4 regions of the Pseudomonas sp. SYWMCR5 genome follow, and region 1 is predicted to be linked to each of the others. Evidence: predicted binding sites of a transcription regulator. Region 1 holds the regulator's gene; each other region holds the start of a gene.
The links. Region 1 encodes sigma-54, which starts transcription at its own class of promoters, with help from an activator protein. Its sites were predicted from a motif close to ANTGGCATNNANNTTGCTNT; they were not measured.

Region 1 (5,449 bases):
CGGCCTGCTCGCCGAACTGGGCCTGAGCTACGAGCAGGTCGCCTACCTGGGCGACGACCTCCCCGATCTCCCGGTAATCCGCCGGGTGGGCCTGGGGATGGCCGTGGCCAACGCGGCGCCCTTCGTCCGCGAGCACGCCCACAGCGTCACCCAGGCACGCGGCGGCGAAGGCGCAGCCCGCGAGTTCTGTGAACTGATCATGCAGGCCCAGGGCACCCTGGACGCTGCCAACGCCCATTACCTGTAGGCCACGCCATGCTCAGCAAGAAACTTCGAAACGCCGTGCTGCTGGCAGCCATCGCTGCGCTGCTGGTTGCGATCGGCTACTGGAACATCAGCCCTGAGAGCTTCCTCGACAAGCCCACGGCACAGGTCGACGAAAGCGCCATCGACTACTATGCGATCAACGCCCACAGCGTACAGTTCCTGCCCGACGGCAGGCTGCAATACGAAATGACCGCGGACAAGGTCGAACACTTGAAAGCCAGCGAAGTCACCCTGGTGACCACGCCAGACATGCACATCTACCGTGGGACAGCATTCCCATGGCACGTGCAGAGCGTGCGCGCCGAGGTCAATCCGGACGGCACCGAGGTCGAACTGATCGACAACGTGCGGATCGCCCGCACCGACGAAAAACAACGCGACACCCTGATCACCAGTAGCCGGATGACCGTGTTCCCGCAGAAGCAATATGCGCAGACCGATCAAGCCGTTAGAATCGACGGCGCCGGTGGCACGACTACGGGCGTAGGAATGAAAGCATATTTGGAAGACGGCAGGATGGACCTGCTGTCCAACGTAAGAGGACAGTATGAGGCTCGTTAAAACCCTCCCCCTTTTGCTCAGCCTGAGCGCAGCACTGGGAAGCGCGAGCGCCTTCGCCCTGCCGAACGACCGTGACCAGCCGATCCGCATCCAGGCGGACAACGCGCACCTGGACGACAAACAGGGCGTTGCCACCTACACGGGCGATGTGATCATCACTCAGGGCTCGATGATGATCAAAGGCAATACCGTCACCATGACTCGCGCCGCCTCGGGCGACATCGACGTCGTGACCTCGGTGGGCAACCTGGCCTACTTCGAGCAGCAGCAGAGCGCCGCCAAGCCCGACAAGATGAAGGGCTGGGCCGTCACCATCCAGTACCAGGCGCAAAAGGATATCGTCATCCTCACTGACCGCGCCAAGGTCGAGAACGAAGGCAACACCACCGAAGGCGAGAAAATCGTCTACAACACCAAGACTCAGGTGGCGACCGCCGGTCGTGGTGGCAACGTGACCGCACCTCGTCAGCGTATCGACATGGTGATCCAACCGAAGAAAAAGGCCGAGTAAATGGCAACCCTCAAAGCCCAGCACCTGGCCAAGAGCTACAAGGGCCGCCAGGTCGTCCGCGACGTCAGCCTGTCGATCGACAGCGGCCAGATCGTCGGCCTGCTCGGCCCCAACGGCGCCGGCAAGACCACCTGCTTCTATATGATCGTGGGGCTGGTCCAGGCCGACCAAGGGCGCGTGCTCATCGACAGCCACGATGTCAGCCACCAACCCATGCATGGCCGGGCCCAGGCAGGCATCGGCTATCTGCCGCAGGAAGCGTCGATCTTCCGCAAGCTGTCGGTCGCCGACAACATCATGGCCATCCTCGAAACGCGCAAGGACCTGGACCGCGATGGACGGCGCAAGGAGTTGGAAAGCCTGCTGCAGGAGTTCCACATCAGCCACATCCGTGACAACCTCGGCATGAGCCTGTCCGGTGGCGAACGCCGCCGCGTCGAAATTGCCCGCGCCCTGGCGACTGCACCGAAGTTCATCCTGCTGGACGAACCCTTCGCTGGCGTCGACCCGATTTCCGTGGGTGATATCAAACAGATCATCCACCATCTGAAGGCCAAGGGCATCGGCGTGCTGATCACCGACCACAACGTGCGCGAAACACTCGACATCTGCGAGACCGCCTACATCGTCAACGATGGTCAACTGATCGCCGAAGGCGACGCCGAGACCATCCTGGCCAACCAGTTGGTCAAGGAAGTCTACCTGGGCCACGAGTTCCGTCTCTGATCCCCGGGACCTGCCTGGAGCATTGGAAAAGCCTGGTGAAACGGGCTTAAGTGTTACAGTGCTCTAGGCAAACGCTACAATTTCAGGCATATAACTTGCTTAAGATTTGGCGCTCCGGCGCCCTGTAGTGGATGGCGCATGCGCGCCGGCGAACAAGGTATTAAGCCCCAGCCATGAAACCATCGCTCGTCCTAAAAATGGGCCAGCAACTGACGATGACCCCGCAGTTGCAACAGGCCATCCGTCTGCTCCAGCTCTCCACCCTGGACCTCCAACAGGAAATCCAGGAAGCGCTGGAGTCCAATCCGATGCTCGAACGTCAGGAAGACGGCGACGACTTCGACAACAGCGATCCGATGGCGGAAAACGGCGAAAGCAAACCTGCCACCGAAGCCCAGGACAACAGCTTCCAGGAAACCACCGTCAGCACGGAAAACCTCGAAGAGGGCGAGTGGAACGAGCGCATCCCCAACGAATTGCCGGTCGACACGGCCTGGGAAGACATCTACCAGACCAGCGCCAGCAGCCTGCCCAGCAACGATGACGACGAGTGGGACTTCACCACGCGCACCTCGGCCGGCGAAAGCTTGCAGAGCCATCTGCTGTGGCAGCTCAACCTGGCACCGATGTCCGACACCGACCGCCTGATCGCTGTAACTCTCATCGACAGCATCAACGATCAGGGCTATCTGGAAGACAGCCTCGAGGAAATCTGCGCCGGATTCGACCCGGAGCTGGACATCGAGCTGGATGAAGTCGAAGCCGTGCTGCACCGCATCCAGCAGTTCGAGCCGGCCGGCGTCGGCGCCCGCAACCTGGGCGAATGCCTGCTGCTGCAACTGCGCCAACTGCCGGCGAGCGTGCCGTGGATGGCCGAGGCCCAGCGCCTGGTCACCGACTACATCGACCTGCTCGGCAGCCGCGACTACAGCCAGCTCATGCGTCGCATGAAGCTCAAGGAAGACGAGCTGCGCCAGGTCATCGAGCTGGTGCAAAGCCTCAATCCGCGCCCGGGCTCGCAGATCGAATCGAGCGAGCCGGAGTACGTGATTCCAGACGTCATCGTGCGCAAGGACAGCGACCGCTGGCTGGTCGAACTGAACCAGGAAGCGGTGCCGCGCCTGCGGGTCAATCCGCAGTATGCAGGCTTCGTCCGCCGTGCCGACACCAGCGCGGACAACACCTTCATGCGCAACCAGTTGCAGGAAGCGCGCTGGTTCATCAAGAGCCTGCAAAGCCGCAACGAGACACTGATGAAAGTGGCGACCCAGATCGTCGAACACCAGCGTGGTTTCCTCGACCACGGCGATGAAGCCATGAAGCCCCTGGTGCTGCATGACATCGCCGAGGCGGTGGGCATGCACGAGTCGACCATTTCGCGGGTCACCACGCAGAAGTACATGCACACTCCCCGTGGCATCTACGAATTGAAATACTTTTTCTCGAGCCATGTGAGCACCGCCGAAGGCGGCGAATGCTCGTCTACGGCGATCCGCGCGATCATCAAGAAACTGGTGGCCGCGGAAAATCAGAAAAAGCCATTGAGTGACAGCAAGATCGCTGGTTTACTGGAGGCACAAGGCATCCAGGTAGCCCGCCGCACCGTCGCCAAGTACCGCGAATCGCTGGGGATTGCCCCATCGAGCGAGCGCAAGCGATTGATGTAGCCCCGGGATGTGCCACAGCGTTTCAGTGGCAGGTGCAATACCTGCCTCTTTATGCACGGGCAACAAAGGAGAAGCTGTATGCAAGTCAACATCAGTGGCCAGCATGTAGAAGTCACCCAACCACTGCGCGAATACGTGCTCGAGAAGCTCGCCCGCGTGGAAGGGCATTTCGACAAGATCACCAATGCAACGGTGATCATGAAGGTCGAGAAGCTGCAGCAGAAGGTTGAAGCAACACTCCAGATTCCCGGCGGCGAAGTGGTCGCCAACGCTGAACACCAAGACATGTATGCCGCGATCGACGCATTGGCTGACAAGCTCGACCGCCAACTGAAAAAACACAAGGAAAAACAGCAAAGCCTGCTGCAAGGTGCAGCTGCCCGCTGATCCCCCTCATCCATGATCCGACTTGAAACCATCCTGACCCCCGGCCGTTCCCTCGTGAACGTGCCGGGCGGCAGCAAGAAGCGCGCCCTGGAAAAGGTCGCCACCCTGATTGCCGAGCAAGTACCTGAGCTTGCGATGCAAGACGTCTTCGAAAAGCTCATCGCTCGCGAAAAACTGGGCTCCACCGGCTTCGGTAATGGCATCGCCATTCCCCACTGCCGTCTGGAAGGTTGTACCGCCCCCGTCAGCGCCCTGCTGCACCTGGACGCACCCATCGACTACGACGCCATCGACGGCGCCCCCGTGGACCTGCTGTTCGTGCTGCTGGTCCCGGAAGCGGCCACCGATGCCCACCTCGAACTGCTGCGCCAGATCGCCAGCATGCTCGATCGCAAGGAAGTCCGTGATCGCCTGCGTGCCGCCGACAGCAGCGAAGCCCTCTACCAGGTAGTCCTGGACGCACAGAACGAGCACTGAACATGCGCCTGATCATCGTCAGCGGCCGGTCCGGCTCCGGCAAGAGCACCGCGCTCGATGTGCTGGAAGACAACGGCTACTACTGCATCGACAACCTGCCCGCCGGGTTGCTGCCGCAGCTGGCGGAAAACGCGCTGATCAACACCGAACTGATGCAACCCAAGGTCGCCGTGTCCATCGATGCGCGCAATCTACCCAGCCATCTGTCGCGCTTCCCCGAATTGCTCGAGGAAGCGCGCGCCCGTCACATCCAGTGTGACGTGCTGTACCTGGACGCCGACGAAGACACGCTGCTCAAGCGGTTCTCCGAAACCCGCCGTCGCCACCCCCTGACCAACGCGGACCGTTCGCTCGCCGAAGCCATCCGCGTCGAAAGTGAGCTGCTCGGCCCCATCGCCGACCTTGCCGACCTCAAGATCGATACCACCAGCCTCAATCTTTACCAACTGCGTGACTCGATCAAGCTGCGTCTGCTTAACCAGCCTGAGCCCGGCACCGCTTTTCTCGTCGAATCCTTCGGTTTCAAGCGCGGCATGCCGGTGGACGCCGACTTGGTGTTCGACGTGCGCTGCCTGCCAAACCCTTACTGGAAACCCGAGCTGCGCGAGCACTCGGGCCTTGAAGCTCCGGTGATCGAGTACCTGGCAGCACAACCGGACGTCGAGGAAATGTTCCAGGACATCTCCAGCTATCTGCTTAAATGGCTACCGCGCTTTGCCGCCAGCAACCGCGCCTATGTCACCATCGCCATCGGCTGCACCGGCGGACACCACCGCTCTGTCTATATCACCGAGCGCCTCGGACAACTGCTGCAGCAAACCCTGAAAAACGTCCAGGTCCGTCACCGCGACCT
Region 2 (5,449 bases), on a different contig from region 1:
GTTGCGGCACCAACTGGAACACCGCGCCATTGCCAGCGCCCAGGCCAAGCATGGCGCTGACGAACAGGGCCAGGGCTGCTGCGGCGCTGGGCAGGTTGAAGCCGACTGCAGCGATGCACACCGCTGCCACACTGTACATCCCGAGCAAGGTGCGGATGCCACCGAAACGGTCGGCGAGGGCACCACCCAGCGGACGCATGAGGCTGCCGGCGAACACGCAGGCTGCCGTGTAGTAGCCTGCGGTGATCGGGCTCAGGCCATACTGGTCGCTGAAGTAGCCCGGCAGGGCGCTGGCCAGGCCGATGAATCCACCGAAGGTGACACTGTAGAAAAACATGAACCACCAGCTGTCACGGTCGCCCAAGGCCTTGAAATAGTCGGCCATGGCCTTGGGCTTGGGGCGCTGCGGGGCATTGCGTGCCAGCAGTGCAAAGGCCACGAGGGTGATCACCAGCGGGATGACGGCGAAACCGAACACGTTGTTCCAGCCAAAGCTTGCGGCCAGCACCGGGGCGAGCAGGGCGGCGAACACCGTCCCGGAGTTGCCCGCACCGGCGATGCCCATGGCCTTGCCTTGGTGCTGGGGCGGGTACCACTGCGACGCCAACGGCAGCGACACGGCGAACGAGGCGCCTGCAACGCCGAGGAACACGCCCAGCAGCAACGCTTGTTCGTAACTGTGAACGCCCATGAACCAGGCACAGGCCAGGGCGACGATCACGACCACCTGCCCAATCAGGCCGGCAGTCTTGGGTGACAGGCGGTCGACCAGCATGCCCATGATAAAGCGCAATACGGCACCGGCCAGAATGGGCGTTGCGACCATCAGGCCCCGTTGCTGCGCACTCAGTTGCAGGTCGGCGGAGATCTGCACCGCCAAGGGACCCAGCAGGTACCAGACCATGAAGCTCAGGTCGAAGTAGAGGAAGGCGGCAAACAGCGTAGGCACATGCCCGGATTTCCAGAAGCTCGTATTCATTGAACACCTCGCGCAGCTTGCAACGGTTGTCATGCCCTGCCTGCGCAGGGCGGAAACGAAAAAGACGTCGCTACCCGATCCACCAGGGTGGAGGGGAGAGCGACGTCTTTGTCGGGATGATGTGGCAACCGCCGTTGGCTACCTGTGGTATTGGCTGAGCAAGAGCCGGGCCAACATCGACTCAGCCAAGCATTTCGGACATGGCGATGATCTGCTCTGCCACCTGAATCAACTTCTGCTGGCGGCTCATGGCCTGGCGACGCATCAGGGTGTAGGCCTGCTCTTCATTGCAGTCTTTCATCTTCATCAGCAGGCCCTTGGCCTGTTCGATGCGCTTGCGTTCGGCCAGTTGCTGGTCGCGAGCCAGCAGTTGCGCCTTGAGCGCCTGGTCGCTCTCGAAGCGAGCCATGGCCACGTCGAGAATCGGCTGCAGGCGCGCCGCATGGATGCCTTCGACGATGTAGGCGCTGACGCCGGCCTGGATCGCCTGGCGCATCACCCCCGGATCATGCTCGTCGGTAAACAGTACGATTGGCCGTGGCTGATCCCGGCTGACCAGCACCACCTGCTCCATCACATCGCGACCCGGTGACTCGGTATCGATCAGCACAACATCCGGACGCACCGTTTCGACGCAGCTGGGCAGGTCGATGGTCAGCCCCGGCGCCTCGATCACATCGAAGCCAGATTCGATCAAGGCAGCCTTGAGGCGGCCAACCTTCTTCTCGGTATCATCGATCAGCAGAACACGCAGCATGGTGGCCACCTTCACGAACCAACCCGCACGTGCGGGGCATCATCCAGAGCGTGCAGGCGGAAACTGCGGGCATAGGCATGGGGATCGCTGCCGTCCCAGCGGATGCCGTCGATCAGCAGGCTGCTGCGCATCGGTGCGTCGGCGCAGGACACGCCCACGGCCTGGGCTGCTTCGCGGTACAGCGTCAGTTGCTGTACGCGAGAGGCCACTGCCAGGTAGTCCGGGTCCTCGCGCAGCAGGCCCCAGCGGCGGAATTGGGTCATGAACCACATGCCGTCGGACAGATAGGGCAGGTTCGCCCGACCTTGGTCATGCACGCGCAGGGCGTGACGATCCTGCCATCGATTGCCCAGCCCGTCGTGGTAGTCGCCGAGCAGGCGTGGCTCGATGTTGCTGGCTGGCGTATCCAGGTAGGCCCTGCCGCTGAGCAGTTGCGCCGTGCCCCGGCGATTTTCCGGGCTTTGCTCGATGAAGCGGCTGGCGGCGAGTATCGCCTTGACCAGCGCGCGGGCGCTGTTGGGGTAGTGCTCGACGAAGGCGCGGGTGCTGGCCAGGACCTTTTCCGGATGGTCCGGCCAGATCGATTGACTGGTGGCCAGGGTGAAGCCCTGGTCCTGTGCCACGGCGTCTGCCGACCAGGGTTCGCCAGCACAGAAGCCGTCAATGCGCCCGGCCTGCAGGTGCGCGACCATCTGTGCCGGTGGCACCACCACGCTGTCGACATCGTGCAGCGGGTGGATGCCCTGGCTGGCCAGCCAGTAGTACAGCCACATGGCATGGGTGCCAGTGGGAAACGTCTGGGCGAAGGTCAGGCGTGCGCCATGCTGGTGCACCAGTCGCGCCAGTGCTTCAGGGCTGGTCACGCCCTTGCGCTGCAACGCGGGGGAAAGGTTGATCGCCTGGGCATTCTGGTTCAGGCCCATGAGCACCGCCATATCGTTGGCCGCGACACCGCCCATGCCCAGGTGCATGGCGTAGACCAGCCCATACAGGCAGTGGGCAGCATCCAGTTCGCCGCTGGCGAGTTTGTCTCGGGTGCCGGCCCAGGAAGCCTGACGCTGCAGATTGAGGGTCAGACCCTGGAGTTGTGCGAAGCCCTGCGTGGCCGCGACCACCACCGAGGCGCAGTCGGTCAGGGCCATGAAACCGATGTTCAGGCTGGGTTTCTCGGGTGCATCGCTGCCGTTGACCCAGGCCAAGGGTGTTGTCGGAGGGGCTGTGTTCACGAAATATCCTCACCCGTACCGATCGGGTTGCCAGCGCTTCGAAGCAACCCATGTGCCAAGGCCCTGTCGCGCGGACGGCGCGCTGGCTATAATCGCATCCCTCACTCACCCCCGAGTCCTGCCTGCCCATGTATACCCTGGCCCGCCAGCTGCTGTTCAAGCTCTCCCCGGAAACCTCCCACGACCTGTCGCTCGACCTCATCGGCGCCGGTGGCCGCCTTGGTCTCAATGGCCTGCTGTGCAAGCGTCCGGCCTCGGTGCCGGTGACCGTCATGGGCTTGAACTTTGCCAACCCCGTGGGCCTTGCCGCAGGCCTGGACAAGAACGGCGCGGCCATCGATGGCTTCGCCCAGCTGGGCTTCGGCTTCGTCGAGATCGGCACTGTCACCCCGCGACCACAGCCTGGCAATCCGAAGCCACGGTTGTTCCGCCTGCCGGAAGCGACTGCGATCATCAACCGCATGGGCTTCAACAACCTGGGTGTGGATCACCTGCTGGAACGGGTGCGCGCGGCGCGTTATGGCGGGGTGCTGGGCATCAACATCGGTAAGAATTTCGACACGCCGGTCGAGCGTGCCCAGGACGACTACCTGATCTGCCTGGAAAAAGTCTACACCCAGGCCAGCTACATCACGGTCAACGTCAGCTCGCCCAACACTCCCGGCCTGCGCAGCCTGCAATTTGGTGATTCGCTCAAGCAACTGCTCGACGCGTTGGCCGAGCGTCGCGAACAGCTGGCGAGCGAGCACGGCAAACGCGTGCCGCTGGCGATCAAGATTGCACCGGACATGAGCGATGAGGAAACCGCGCTGGTGGCGGCAGCCCTGGTCGAGTCGGGCATGGATGCGGTAATCGCGACCAATACCACTTTGGGGCGCGAAGGGGTCGAGGGGCTGCCGTTCGGGGGCGAGGCGGGTGGGCTTTCCGGAGCGCCGGTGCTGGAGAAGAGCACTCACATCGTCAAGGTGCTGGCTGCTGAACTGGGCGGCAAGTTGCCGATCATCGCGGCGGGCGGGATCACCGAAGGGCGCCATGCTGCGGAGAAGATCGCAGCCGGTGCGAGCCTGGTGCAGATCTATTCGGGCTTCATCTACAAAGGCCCGGCACTGATCCGCGAGGCAGTCGATGCGATTGCCGCGCTGCCCCGCTAACAAAGACGCGGCCCAATAAAAAGGGCCCCTTGAAGGGGCCCCTGGGCCTTAGCCCGCCGCCCGGATGGGGCGTGCATGGTGACTCGAATTCAGTGTCCTCGTTCAGCCAACGGCGTGATTTTCGTTGAGTCTCTGGATGCCAGCGGTGCCGGTCATGCCGTCCCAGTTGTCGCCGCGACCTTCACGCCAACCGTTGATCCATGCCTGGCGAACGGATGGCAGATTGAAGGGGCAAAGTTCGCGGGATTTGCCGGTTACCCCGTATTGGTAGCCACGTGAATATGCTCTTTCCAACGGATCACGCTTAAGTCTTCTCATAGGGTGTTGCCCTCACTTGTTGACTGTAATGTCCCGTCGGCCTCTCCGAGGCCGGGCAGAATCTTTCTGCCGGTTTGCGCTCGCTGCCGGCGTGGCGAGCTGAAAGTGCCGTCCCGTTGCGAGGCGGCCTGAGGTCAGTTCTAACCAATGCGAGTCACAGTGTGAATGATCAATTTGTCATAAGGACGTAACCTTTCCAGGGGTGAGGGGATAAGTAAATAAATGCGACTCAACCTTGTTTAGGTTTTGTCCCGCTATGATGAGGGTTTGCTGGTGGTTGAAATCATTTGGCCATTGGCGCCATCGAACTGACGCAACATCTGGTAATGCGACGAAGGGTCACACCGATGCCTTCGTTAGACGAAATTTTCACACTGCCCGACGATCAAACCCTTTTGCGCCACCCGGCGTCGGTTGTCGATCGGGTGGCCGGGTTTGCCGAATGATCGGCACGCCACCCGGATACCTGCTGGAAGGGTATCCGGCAAACTCAGGCAACAGCGATGCGTCGCGTTGCCAGCACACAGCCCAGAGGCTCTGGAATCTACATGTCGGACTCATTCGAACTCTATCTCACCTGCCCCAAAGGCCTGGAAGGGCTGCTGGCGGAAGAAGCCCGCGGCCTGGGCCTGGCCGATGTGCGCGAGCATACCTCGGCAATCCGCGGCGCGGCCGACATGGAAACCGCCTACCGGCTGTGTCTCTGGTCACGCTTGGCCAACCGCGTGCTGTTGGTGGTCAAGCGCTTTGCCATGAAGAACGCCGATGATCTCTATGATGGCGTGCACGGTGTCGACTGGCAGGACCACCTGGCCGCCGACGGCACCCTGGCGGTCGAGTTCAGTGGCCATGGATCGGGTATCGACAACACTCACTTTGGCGCGCTCAAGGTCAAGGACGCGATTGTCGACAAGCTGCGCAACCGTGAAGGCCAGCGCCCGTCGGTGGACAAGATCGACCCCGACCTGCGTGTGCACCTGCGCCTGGACCGTGGCGAGGCCATCCTGTCCATCGACCT
Region 3 (5,449 bases), on a different contig from region 1:
ATGGCCGGCATGGCTTTCACACTCGATCAGCCCCTGATGCTGACTGATGATGTTCTGGGTAATGGCCAGCCCGAGGCCGGTACCGTCCGGGCGCCCGCTGACCATGGGATAGAAGAGGGTGTCCTGCAGTTCCGAGGGAATGCCGGGGCCGTTGTCGATGATCTCGACCCGTGCCACCAGCCTGTGGCGCACATGGCCGATGGTGAACTGGCGCACCGCGCGGGTGCGCAGGGTGATGCGGCCCAGGCGCAGTTCGTTCTGCCCGCTGATCGCCTGCATGGCGTTGCGCACGATATTGAGTACGGCCTGGATCATCTGCTCGCGGTCGATCAGCACGTCCGGCAGGCTCGGGTCGTAATCGCGCACCAGGGTGATGCCGCCCTGGCTTTCGGCCTCTACCAGGCTGCAGACACGTTCGAGCACTTCGTGCACGTTGGTCATCGACAGCGACGGCAGCTTGTTCGAGCCGAGCATGCGGTCGACCAGGTTACGCAGGCGGTCGGCTTCTTCGATGATGACGTTGGTGTAGTCGCGCAGGCCATCTTCGGGCAGCTCGCGGGCCAGCAGCTGGGCGGCGCCGCGGATGCCGCCGAGCGGGTTCTTGATCTCATGGGCGAGGCCGCGCACCAGCATCTTGGTGGTTTCCTGCTTGCTCAGCTGCGCTTCTTCCTTGGTGATGCGCAGCAGGCGGTCGCGCGGGTGGACTTCGAGCAGCAGCAGGGTGTTGCCCTGGTGCAGGATCGGCGTCACGGCGTAGTCGACGGTGATGCTCTGGCCGGTCAACGAGGTCAGTTGGGCTTCGCGCTTGGTGAACGGGTGCGCCTGCTCCACGGCCTGGCGCAGGGAGTTGAGCGCCTCGGTCGATTCGGTGAACAGTTCACTGATGAACTGGCCATGGCTGCGCTGGCCGCTGACGGCCAGGAGCATTTCCGCTGCCGGGTTCATGTACTCAAGGCGCAGTTCGCTGTTGAGCAGCAAGGTGGCAGTGGTCAGGTTGTCCAGTAGCAGACGGTGCTGTGCATCGCTGATGGTCATGGGGCGTCGTTGACCTCTTTTGGCGCTGTTCTGGCACATGGCGCCCCTGGTCGAGCCAGGGGCGGGCACGCTGGTATTCCGCTGATAGCCTGAAAATGCAAGAAACAAACCAAGGCTCCGAAAAGAAGCGGAATTGCCCGATAAAGCGCTGGGTATGCGCAAAATCGGCTCAGAAAAGCCTGGTTTACCGATTCTCCTGACCTAATTTGGGGTGCATTGCAGGGCGTTCAGCGGTTTTGTGCACCAATATAGAGCATAGGGCCTCAGGGGCGTTGGCAGAGGTTGGCGGTGGCCCGGATGAGGAGCAGCCGACGCGGGGCGTCGCTGGAGCGCAAGGCAATGGCTTCGGCCAGTGCGTGGCCGCACTGCGCGGGAGGCGCCTGGTCGAAGCGGGCGAGGGCGTCGAGCAGTCGGCCTTGCAGCAGGTCCAGGCGCGGACGGATCTCGCTGGCGAGGTCCTGGCGTGGGATGTCGGGGGCTTTTTGCAGCAGGTGCCATTGCGTGAGCAGGTGGTACTGCCTGAGCTTGTTGGCTTCTATCTGGTCGCTGAAGAACTGGCTGGCGCGTGCCGGATCCAGCCCGTGCTCGGGGGCAAGCTGGCTCACGTTCAACAGCACCTGTCGTTCGCGAGGGCTGTCCTGCACCGGCTGCTGGCGATCCCATTTATGCAGGGCGACCGCCTGGGCGATATCCAGCCGTTGTTCGATGCTGTCGAGCAGCGGGTCGAAGGTGGTGTCGGGTGGGGTGGCGTTCACGCAGCCGGACAGGGCAATGACGCAGAGCAGGGCAAGTGGCAGTGGGTGCATGGGAATCTCCTGGCAGGTGGAGATGCGAGTGTGGCCAATGCTGCTCGGTGCACCAGTAGGATGCGTCCGAATGGCTTGAGTGTAAAAACAGAAACGGCCTCCCGAAGGAGGCCGTTTCTCTAGACGGTCACGGCGCAAGCGCCGCGCGCATCAAACGCTGTAGTACAGGTCGTATTCCAGCGGGTGAACGAAGGTACGGACCTTGATTTCTTCTTCGGACTTCAGCTCGATGTAGGCATCGATGAAGTCGTCGGAGAACACGCCGCCCTTGGTCAGGAACGCACGGCCCTTGTCCAGCTCTTCCAGGGCTTCTTTCAGGCTACCGCAAACCTGTGGGATTTCCTTGGCCTCTTCAGGCGGCAGGTCGTACAGGTTCTTGTCGGCGGCATCGCCTGGGTGGATCTTGTTCTGGATACCGTCCAGACCGGCCATCAGCAGTGCGGCGAAGCACAGGTACGGGTTGGCAGCCGGGTCCGGGAAGCGCGCTTCGATGCGGCGGGCTTTCGGGCTGGAAACGTAAGGAATACGGATCGAGGCCGAACGGTTACGGGCCGAGTAGGCCAGCATGACCGGGGCTTCGAAGCCTGGTACCAGACGCTTGTAGGAGTTGGTGGCCGGGTTGGTGAAGCCGTTCAGGGCCTTACCGTGCTTGATGATACCGCCGATGAAGTACAGGGCGGTGTCGGACAGGCCGGCATAGCCTTCGCCGGAGAAGGTGTTCTTGCCGTCCTTGGAGATCGACATGTGAACGTGCATGCCCGAGCCGTTGTCGCCGTACAGCGGCTTCGGCATGAAGGTTGCGGTCTTGCCGTAGGCGTCGGCGACGTTGTGCACGCAGTACTTCAGGGTCTGGACTTCGTCAGCCTTGGTGACCAGGGTGTTGAACTTCACACCGATCTCGTTCTGGCCGGCAGTCGCCACTTCGTGGTGGTGAACTTCGATGACCAGGCCCATTTCTTCCATGGCGTTGCACATGGCAGTACGGATTTCGTGGTCGTGGTCGCACGGCGGAACCGGGAAGTAGCCGCCTTTGACGGCAGGGCGGTGGCCCTTGTTGCCGCCTTCGACGTCCTGGTCGGTCATCCAGGAGCCTTGTTCGGAGTAGATCTTGAACATCGAGCCGGAGATGTCCGACTTGAACTTCACCTGGTCGAAGATGAAGAACTCAGGCTCCGGGCCGACGAACACGGTGTCGCCGATGCCGGTGCTCTTCAGGAACTCTTCGGCACGCTTGGCGATGGCGCGTGGGTCGCGGTCGTAGCCTTGCATGGTGGACGGCTCGATCACGTCGCAGACCAGGATCAGGGTCGGCTCTTCGGTGAACGGGTCCAGCACGGCGGACGAGTCGTCCGGCAGCAGGATCATGTCGGAAGCTTCGATGCCTTTCCAGCCCTCGATGGAGGAGCCGTCGAACATCTTGCCAGCTTCGAAGAAGTCTTCATCCAGCGCATCGCGAGCCGGCATGGTGACGTGGTGCTGTTTGCCTTTGGTGTCCGTGAAACGCAGATCAATCCACTTGACGTCATGATCTTTGATGAGTTGAACCGACTTCGACATGTTGTCCTCCGGATGGTCTAGGGTGCGCTTGGCCGCTGCCCTGGAAAAAGGGTGTCGCCGGGCGCGGATAGTCGGCCAAGCTTACCTGCATCACAAGGGAGCAAATTGCATGCCAGTGCCCGAAAATGGCGATGGCGCCATGAAAATGGGCGTTTGCGGGCGTTTGGCGAGGGAAGGGTGTGAGGCTGTGCACTCATAAAAGGCATTTCCTTGCGACAATGCTTCATTTTGGTGCGCTTATTTGTGCGTGATGCGTTTTTTGAGGGCCTCTTCGCGGGCAAGCCCGCTCCCACGGGGTTGCCGGTGGGCGCAGATCCTGTAGGAGCGGGCTTGCCCGCGAAAGGGCCTTTGCAAGCGCCATCAATCCCACCCGAAAGCCCTCGAACAAACCTCTGATCAAAAGTTGCTCAAACCTCGAGCCATTTCCGCTATAATTCGCGCCCCTCATTTTCGGCAGGCCCCGGGCGCGCTGTTAACTCAATGAAACTTATCGTCAAAGTCTTCCCAGAGATCACCATCAAGAGCCGGCCGGTGCGCAAGCGCTTCATCCGCCAGCTCGGCAAGAACATCCGCAACGTGCTCAAGGATCTGGATCCGGAGCTCGTGGTCGATGGTGTCTGGGATAACCTCGAAGTGGTCACCCGCATCGAGGACGAGAAGATCCAGCGCGAGATGATCGAACGCCTGACCTGCACCCCAGGGATCACCCACTTCCTGCAGGTGCAGGAATATCCGCTGGGCGACTTCGACGACATCGTCGACAAATGCAGGCAGCACTTCGGCCACCTGCTGGCCGGCAAGCGTTTCGCTGTGCGCTGCAAGCGCGGTGGCCACCACGACTTCACCTCGATGGACGTCGATCGCTACGTCGGCAGCCAGCTGCGCCAGCAGTGCGGCGCCGCCGGCATCGACCTGAAGACCCCCGAAGTGATGGTGCGTATCGAGATCCGCGATCAGCGCCTGTACGTCATCCACAACCAGCACAATGGCATCGGCGGCTACCCGTTGGGTGCGCTGGAGCAGACGCTGGTGCTGATGTCCGGTGGTTTCGACTCCACCGTGGCCGCCTACCAGATGATGCGCCGCGGCCTGATGACCCACTTCTGCTTCTTCAACCTCGGTGGCCGTGCCCACGAGCTGGGGGTGATGGAAGTCGCGCACTACCTGTGGAAGAAATACGGCAGCAGCCAGCGCGTGCTGTTCATCAGCGTGCCGTTCGAAGAAGTGGTCGGCGAGATTCTCGGCAAGGTCGACAACAGTTATATGGGCGTGACGCTCAAGCGCATGATGCTGCGTGCCGCGGCGCGCATGGCTGACCGCCTGGAAATCGACGCCCTGGTCACCGGCGAGGCGATCTCGCAGGTTTCCAGCCAGACCCTGCCCAACCTTGCGATCATCGATTCGGCCACCGACAAGCTGGTGCTGCGCCCGCTGCTGGCCAGCCACAAGCAGGACATCATCGATACCGCCTACCAGATCGGCACCGCCGATTTCGCCAAGCACATGCCCGAGTACTGCGGCGTGATCTCGGTGAACCCGACCACCCATGCCAAGCGCCACCGCATGGAGCATGAAGAGAAGCAGTTCGACATGGCGGTGCTCGAGCGCGCCCTAGAGCGCGCCAAGCTGATCTCCATCGACCACGTGATCGACGAGCTGGGCAAGGATATCGAGATCGAGGAAGTGGCCGAGGCGCTGCCGGGCCAGATCATCATCGACATTCGTCACCCTGACGCCCAGGAAGACGAACCGCTGCAGATCGACGGCGTCGAAGTCCAGGCACTGCCGTTCTACGCGATCAACAGCAAGTTCAAGCAGCTCGATGCCAACCGCCAGTACCTGCTTTATTGCGACAAGGGTGTGATGAGCCGTCTGCACGCACACCACCTGCTCAGTGAGGGACATGCCAATGTGCGTGTTTATCGTCCGGCATAAGACGCCAGGGCTGTATGGCGGCAGCATCCGCCATCGCCCTCCCGACCTGCGGGCCCGCTGAGCCTTTTACCTTCATATTGGCTGCCTAGACTGGCGGCAAACCGAATCCTCTGCAC
Region 4 (5,449 bases), on a different contig from region 1:
GCCGTTGCTCGCGGATGCAGATGATGCCCGGTATTGCTGGGGTTGCGGCTGTTGGCACAGGCCTTGCTATAGCTTGGCCAACGCAACGCTGGTCAACCTTCGAAGGTTCCCCGACATGAGCATCAGCTTCGACAAGGCCCTCGGCATCCATGAAAAGGCACTGGGTTTCCGCGCCCAGCGCGCCGAGGTGCTGGCCAACAACATCGCCAACGCCGACACGCCCAACTACAAGGCGCGTGACATGGACTTCTCCTCGGTGCTTGCCGCCGAGGCAGACAAACAAAGCAATGGGCGTATTTCGCTGACCCGCACCAACGGCCACCACATCGAGGCCGAAGGCCTGGCCATGGGCGACGACAGTCTCAAGTACCGCACGCCGATGCAGCCGTCGATCGACCAGAACACCGTGGATGCACAGATCGAGCAGTCGAACTATGCGCAGAACGCGATCGACTTCCAGGCCAGCTTCACCTTGCTCAACAGTAAATTCAAAGGGCTGGTATCGGCCCTGCGTGGAGAGTGACCATGTCCCTTGCCAGTGTCTTCAACATCGCCGGTAGCGGCATGAGCGCGCAGAACACGCGCCTTAACACCGTCGCCTCGAACATCGCCAACGCCGAGACCGTTTCCTCGAGCATCGACCAGACCTACCGCGCGCGCCACCCGGTGTTCGCCACCACCTTCGAACAGGCCCAGAACGGCGCCGGTCAGTCGCTGTTCGACGACCAGGGCCAGGCCGGCCAGGGTGTGCAGGTCAAGGGGATCATCGAGGACCAGAGCAACCTGGAAGCCCGCTACGAGCCCAATCATCCGGCGGCGAACAAGGACGGCTACGTCTACTACCCGAACGTCAACGTGGTCGAGGAGATGGCTGACATGATCTCCGCCAGCCGTGCGTTCCAGACCAACGCCGAGCTGATGAACACCGCCAAGACCATGATGCAGAAGGTGCTGACCCTGGGTCAGTGATTGAGGAGCGCAAAGCATGGCAGTCAATGTTAATGATGTGCTCGCCAATTCCGGTGTGAGCAACGGCACCAAGAAGCCAGCCAGCGAGCCGACCGACAAGAACGCGCTCGGCAAGGATGCCTTCTTGCAGTTGCTGGTCACCCAGATGCAGCACCAGAACCCGCTCGATCCGCAGGACAACGGTGAGTTCGTTGCCCAGCTTGCGCAGTTCAGCAGCCTGGAGGGTATCCAGACCCTCAACGAGTCGGTCAACGCCATTACCGGTTCGCTGGGTTCGTCCCAGGCGCTGCAGGCGTCGTCGCTGGTCGGCCGCTCGGTGATCGTGCAGAACGACAAGGCGTTGGTCGATCCGACCAAGAGCTTCAATGGTCAGGTCGTGGTGCCGCAGAACATCGAGAGCGGCAAGGTCACGATCAAGGACAAGGATGGCAACGTCGTCAAGACCATCCAGTTGGGCGAACAGAAGAAGGGCACTGCCGACTTCATCTGGGATGGCACCAACGACAAGGGCGAGAAGGTCGCTGCAGGCAACTACACCTTTACCGCGACGACCACCGTCGATGGCAAGGCTCAGGAGATGTACACGCTGCTGCCAGCCACCGTCACCAGTGTCACCGTGGGTGGCACTGGCGGCGAGATGATGCTCAACCTGGCCGGTATCGGCAAGGTCGGCATCTCCAAAGTACAAACCATCGGAATCTAAGGCCGGCCTGTTCGGCAGAAGGAGCAATGCATGTCTTTCAATATCGGCCTTAGCGGTCTCTACGCAGCCAACAAGCAACTCGACGTTACCGGCAACAACATCGCCAACGTCAATACCACCGGTTTCAAGTCGTCGCGTGCCGAGTTCGCCGACGTCTACGCCGGCGCCAACCGCCTGGGCGTGGGCCAGAACCAGGTCGGTAACGGTGTGCGCCTGGCGGCCGTGTCGCAGCAGTTCACCCAGGGTGACGTGAACAACACTGGCAACGTGCTGGACATGGGGATCCAGGGCCAGGGCTACTTCGTCCTGTCCGACAACGGCTCGCTGACCTACACCCGTGCCGGTGCCTTCCGCACCGACAAGGACAACAACGTGGTGACCTCCGACGGCCTGAACCTGCAAGGCTATGCTGCCGACAGCACCGGCAAGATCCAGAAGGGCATCCTCACCAACCTGAAGATCGATACCTCGGCGCTGGCCCCCAAGGCCACTACCCTGATCGACCAGGGCATCAACCTGAACTCCTCCGCCGACACCATCCCGCTGGAGGTGTCCGACGGCGCGACCCCACCGGTGATGGTGCCGAACAAGCCGTTCGACCCGGCCGACCAGTCGACCTACACCAAGTCCTTCCCGACCAAGGTGTACGACAGCCAGGGTAACGAGCACACCATGGAGCAGTTCTACCGCAAGACCGGCACCAACGAGTGGACCATGTACACCCTGGTCGATGGTCGCAACCCGCTCAACCCGAGTAGCACCACGCCGCTGACCGGCACCATGACTTTCAACTCCGACGGCAGCATCAAGGCCATGACCACCGACAACACCACGGTGCCGGCGGCCAACTGGAGCGTGACCAACAACACCTTCAGCCTCAAGGGCTGGATCCCGGCCGCGAAGGATGCCGCAGGCAACTGGGCGGCCAACGGTTCGGATGGCAATGCCGACGGCATGCGCCTGGCCATGAACAGCACCACCTCGTACAACACCGAGACCGCGCGCATGTCGCAGAATCAGGACGGCTATGCCACCGGCATCCTGTCGAGCCTGTCGATCGACTCGACCGGGGTGATGTTCGCAAGCTTCAGCAACCAGCAGTCTCGCGCCATCGGCCAGGTTGCGATTGCCAGCTTCGCCAACGACCAGGGCCTGCAGCAGATCGGCGGTACGCGTTGGAAAGAGACCTTCTCCTCGGGTATTCCAGGCATCGACGCGCCGAAGACCGGCACCCTGGGCTCGGTCGAGTCCAACTCGCTGGAAGCGTCCAACGTCAACCTGACCCAGGAGCTGGTCGAGCTGATCAAGGCGCAGAGCAACTACCAGGCCAACGCCAAGACCATCTCCACCGAAAGCACCATCATGCAGACCATCATCCAGATGACCTGATGGTCGCTGGCTGAGCGTGTCTGGACGAACCCCTTTCCCGTGAAGGGGTTCGTCGTTTTTGCAGGAGGGATCATGAGGAAACTGACTGTCGCGCTGTTGGCGGCGGCATGCCTGCTCCAGGCTCAGGCCGGTACTGCGCCGTGGTGGCGCTGGGAAAGCCAGGTGGATGGGCGACTGGTGTGTTCGCAGTGGTCGCCGGGGGAGGGCTGGAAGCGGTTTGCCGGGCCGTACAACAATGGTGGGTGTCGCGATTAGCAATACCGCCACTGCTGAACTTTGGCACCCCCTTGCCGCCAGCGGCAAAGCAGCGCCGGATAACCGACGTTGCACCCTCGACGAAAACCACCAAAGGCCCGTATCCACGGGCTTTTTCTTGCCTCGGGAAAAGTTGGTTCGGAACTTGCTTTACAGCCTGCATAGCAACGGTGAGCGGCAATCGATCGCCAGTGCAGTGGAGGATGACTGTGGACAAGATGCTTTACGTGGCCATGACCGGCGCCGCCCAGAACGCGGTGGCACAGAAGGCCCACGCCAACAACCTGGCGAACGTTTCCACCACCGGTTTTCAGCGTGACCTGGAGCAGGCGCGCTCGATGCCGGTGTTCGGCGACAGCTTTCCGGCGCGTGCCTTCGCCATGAGCGAGCGGCCTGCCACCGACTTTACCGCAGGCCCGATGATCGAGACTGGTCGCGAGCTGGACGTGGCGGTCAGCGGCAACGGTTTCATCGCCGTGCAGGCCCCGGATGGCAGCGAAGCCTATGTGCGCACCGGCAGCCTGAACATCGACGCCCTCGGCGTGTTGCGTGCCGGCAATGGCATGCCGGTGATCGGCAACGGTGGCCCGATCGCCATTCCGCCAGAGCAGAAGGTCGAGGTCGGTGACGATGGCACCATCAGCATCCGCGCCATGGGTGAAGACCCGCGCGTCATGGCCGAGGTCGATCGGATCAAGCTGGTCAACCCCGATATCAAGAGCATCAGCAAAGGCCTCGATGGCCTGATCCATACCAACAGCGGCCAGCCGGCCGATGCGGACGTCAATGTCCGCGTGGTGTCGGGCTTCCTCGAGGGCAGCAACGTCAATGCCGTCGAAGAGATGACTTCGGTGCTGGCCCTGTCCCGCCAGTTCGAGCTGCACGTCAAGATGATGAAGACCGCCGAGCAGGGCGACGAAGCCATGGCTCGGGTTTTGCAAATCAGCTAATCACTTTTGAACGGGTGCCGTAAAACAGGCGCACGAGGAGAACACTAAATGCTTCCGGCTCTCTGGGTCGCTAAAACCGGCCTGTCCGCACAGGACACCAACCTGACGGTCATCTCCAACAACCTGGCCAACGTCTCGACCACCGGCTTCAAGCGCGACCGTGCCGAGTTCCAGGACCTGCTGTACCAGACCAAGCGTCAGCCTGGTGCCCAGTCGACCCAGGACAGCGAGCTGCCTTCGGGCCTGCAGGTCGGTACCGGTGTGCGCATCGTCGGCACCCAGAAGAACTTCCAGACTGGCAGCCTGCAGACCACCGAAAACCCGCTGGATCTCGCGGTCAACGGTCGTGGTTTCTTCCAGGTCCTGCAGCCAGACGGCACTGTCTCCTACACCCGTGACGGCACCTTTCACCTGAACTCCGATGGCCAGGTCGTGACCGCCAATGGTTTCGCCCTCGAGCCTGCCATCGTCGTGCCGCCGGAGGCCCAGACCTTCACCGTCGGCCAGGACGGCACCGTGTCGATCACCACCACCGGCAACCCTGCTGCGCAGATCATCGGCAACATCCAGACCGCAGACTTCATCAACCCGGCCGGCCTGCAGGCGATCGGCAACAACCTGTTCTTCGAGACCGCCGCCAGCGGTGCGCCGCAGGTCGGCACCCCGGGCCTGAACGGTTTCGGCACCACTCTGCAGCAGACCCTGGAAAACTCCAACGTCAGCACCGTTGAAGAGCTGGTGAACATGATCACCACCCAGCGCGCCTACGAGATGAACTCCAAGGTCATCTCCACCGCCGACCAGATGTTGTCGTTCGTCACCCAGCAACTGTAAGTCCTGGCTCTAGCTACCCGGCCGCTGTTGCAGCGCCTGTTACACCGTGAGGTAAGCGTCATGAATCGTCTGTTGTCCGTCGTCGCCCTGGGAGGGGCTGTGTTGCTGGCCGGTTGCGTTGCGCCGACGGCAAAGCCCAACGACCCGTACTACGCGCCTGTACTGCCGCGTACACCTTTGCCGTCGGCGGCCAACAACGGTTCGATCTACCAGGCCGGTTTCGAGCAGAACATGTATGGCGATCGCAAGGCGTTTCGTGTTGGTGACATCATCACCATCACCCTCAACGAGCGTACCTCGGCGAGCAAGAACGCCGGTTCCCAGATCCAGAAGGACAGCAACGCCAATA

Region 2: AC2CGW_RS15095 (CmpA/NrtA family ABC transporter substrate-binding protein) is a predicted target of sigma-54. The motif match lies at 3,003-3,022, and genes of this name have one in related genera.
Region 3: glnA (glutamate--ammonia ligase) is a predicted target of sigma-54. The motif match lies at 3,496-3,515, and genes of this name have one in related genera.
Region 4: AC2CGW_RS01340 (flagellar basal body rod protein FlgF) is a predicted target of sigma-54. The motif match lies at 3,449-3,468, and genes of this name have one in related genera.

What each region holds. Positions count from the first base shown of each region.
Region 1 is NZ_JBXUNH010000004.1:108,413-113,861, reverse strand. Features, by position in the region: gene kdsC (3-deoxy-manno-octulosonate-8-phosphatase KdsC) at 1-247, shown strand, start outside; gene lptC (LPS export ABC transporter periplasmic protein LptC) at 256-828, shown strand; gene lptA (lipopolysaccharide transport periplasmic protein LptA) at 815-1,339, shown strand; gene lptB (LPS export ABC transporter ATP-binding protein) at 1,340-2,065, shown strand; gene AC2CGW_RS13120 (RNA polymerase factor sigma-54) at 2,239-3,732, shown strand; gene hpf (ribosome hibernation-promoting factor, HPF/YfiA family) at 3,811-4,119, shown strand; gene ptsN (PTS IIA-like nitrogen regulatory protein PtsN) at 4,132-4,596, shown strand; gene rapZ (RNase adapter RapZ) at 4,599-5,449, shown strand, end outside.
Region 2 is NZ_JBXUNH010000005.1:121,237-126,685, forward strand. Features, by position in the region: gene AC2CGW_RS15085 (nitrate/nitrite transporter) at 1-979, opposite strand, end outside; gene AC2CGW_RS15090 (ANTAR domain-containing response regulator) at 1,161-1,736, opposite strand; gene AC2CGW_RS15095 (CmpA/NrtA family ABC transporter substrate-binding protein) at 1,748-2,962, opposite strand; gene AC2CGW_RS15100 (quinone-dependent dihydroorotate dehydrogenase) at 3,091-4,113, shown strand; gene rmf (ribosome modulation factor) at 4,216-4,431, opposite strand; gene rlmKL (bifunctional 23S rRNA (guanine(2069)-N(7))-methyltransferase RlmK/23S rRNA (guanine(2445)-N(2))-methyltransferase RlmL) at 4,980-5,449, shown strand, end outside.
Region 3 is NZ_JBXUNH010000006.1:15,051-20,499, forward strand. Features, by position in the region: gene glnL (nitrogen regulation protein NR(II)) at 1-1,035, opposite strand, end outside; gene AC2CGW_RS16570 (chorismate mutase) at 1,299-1,841, opposite strand; gene glnA (glutamate--ammonia ligase) at 1,992-3,398, opposite strand; gene thiI (tRNA uracil 4-sulfurtransferase ThiI) at 3,879-5,333, shown strand.
Region 4 is NZ_JBXUNH010000001.1:308,608-314,056, reverse strand. Features, by position in the region: gene flgB (flagellar basal body rod protein FlgB) at 116-523, shown strand; gene flgC (flagellar basal body rod protein FlgC) at 526-969, shown strand; gene flgD (flagellar hook assembly protein FlgD) at 986-1,672, shown strand; gene flgE (flagellar hook protein FlgE) at 1,703-3,061, shown strand; gene AC2CGW_RS01345 (hypothetical protein) at 3,134-3,316, shown strand; gene AC2CGW_RS01340 (flagellar basal body rod protein FlgF) at 3,526-4,266, shown strand; gene flgG (flagellar basal-body rod protein FlgG) at 4,315-5,100, shown strand; gene flgH (flagellar basal body L-ring protein FlgH) at 5,161-5,449, shown strand, end outside.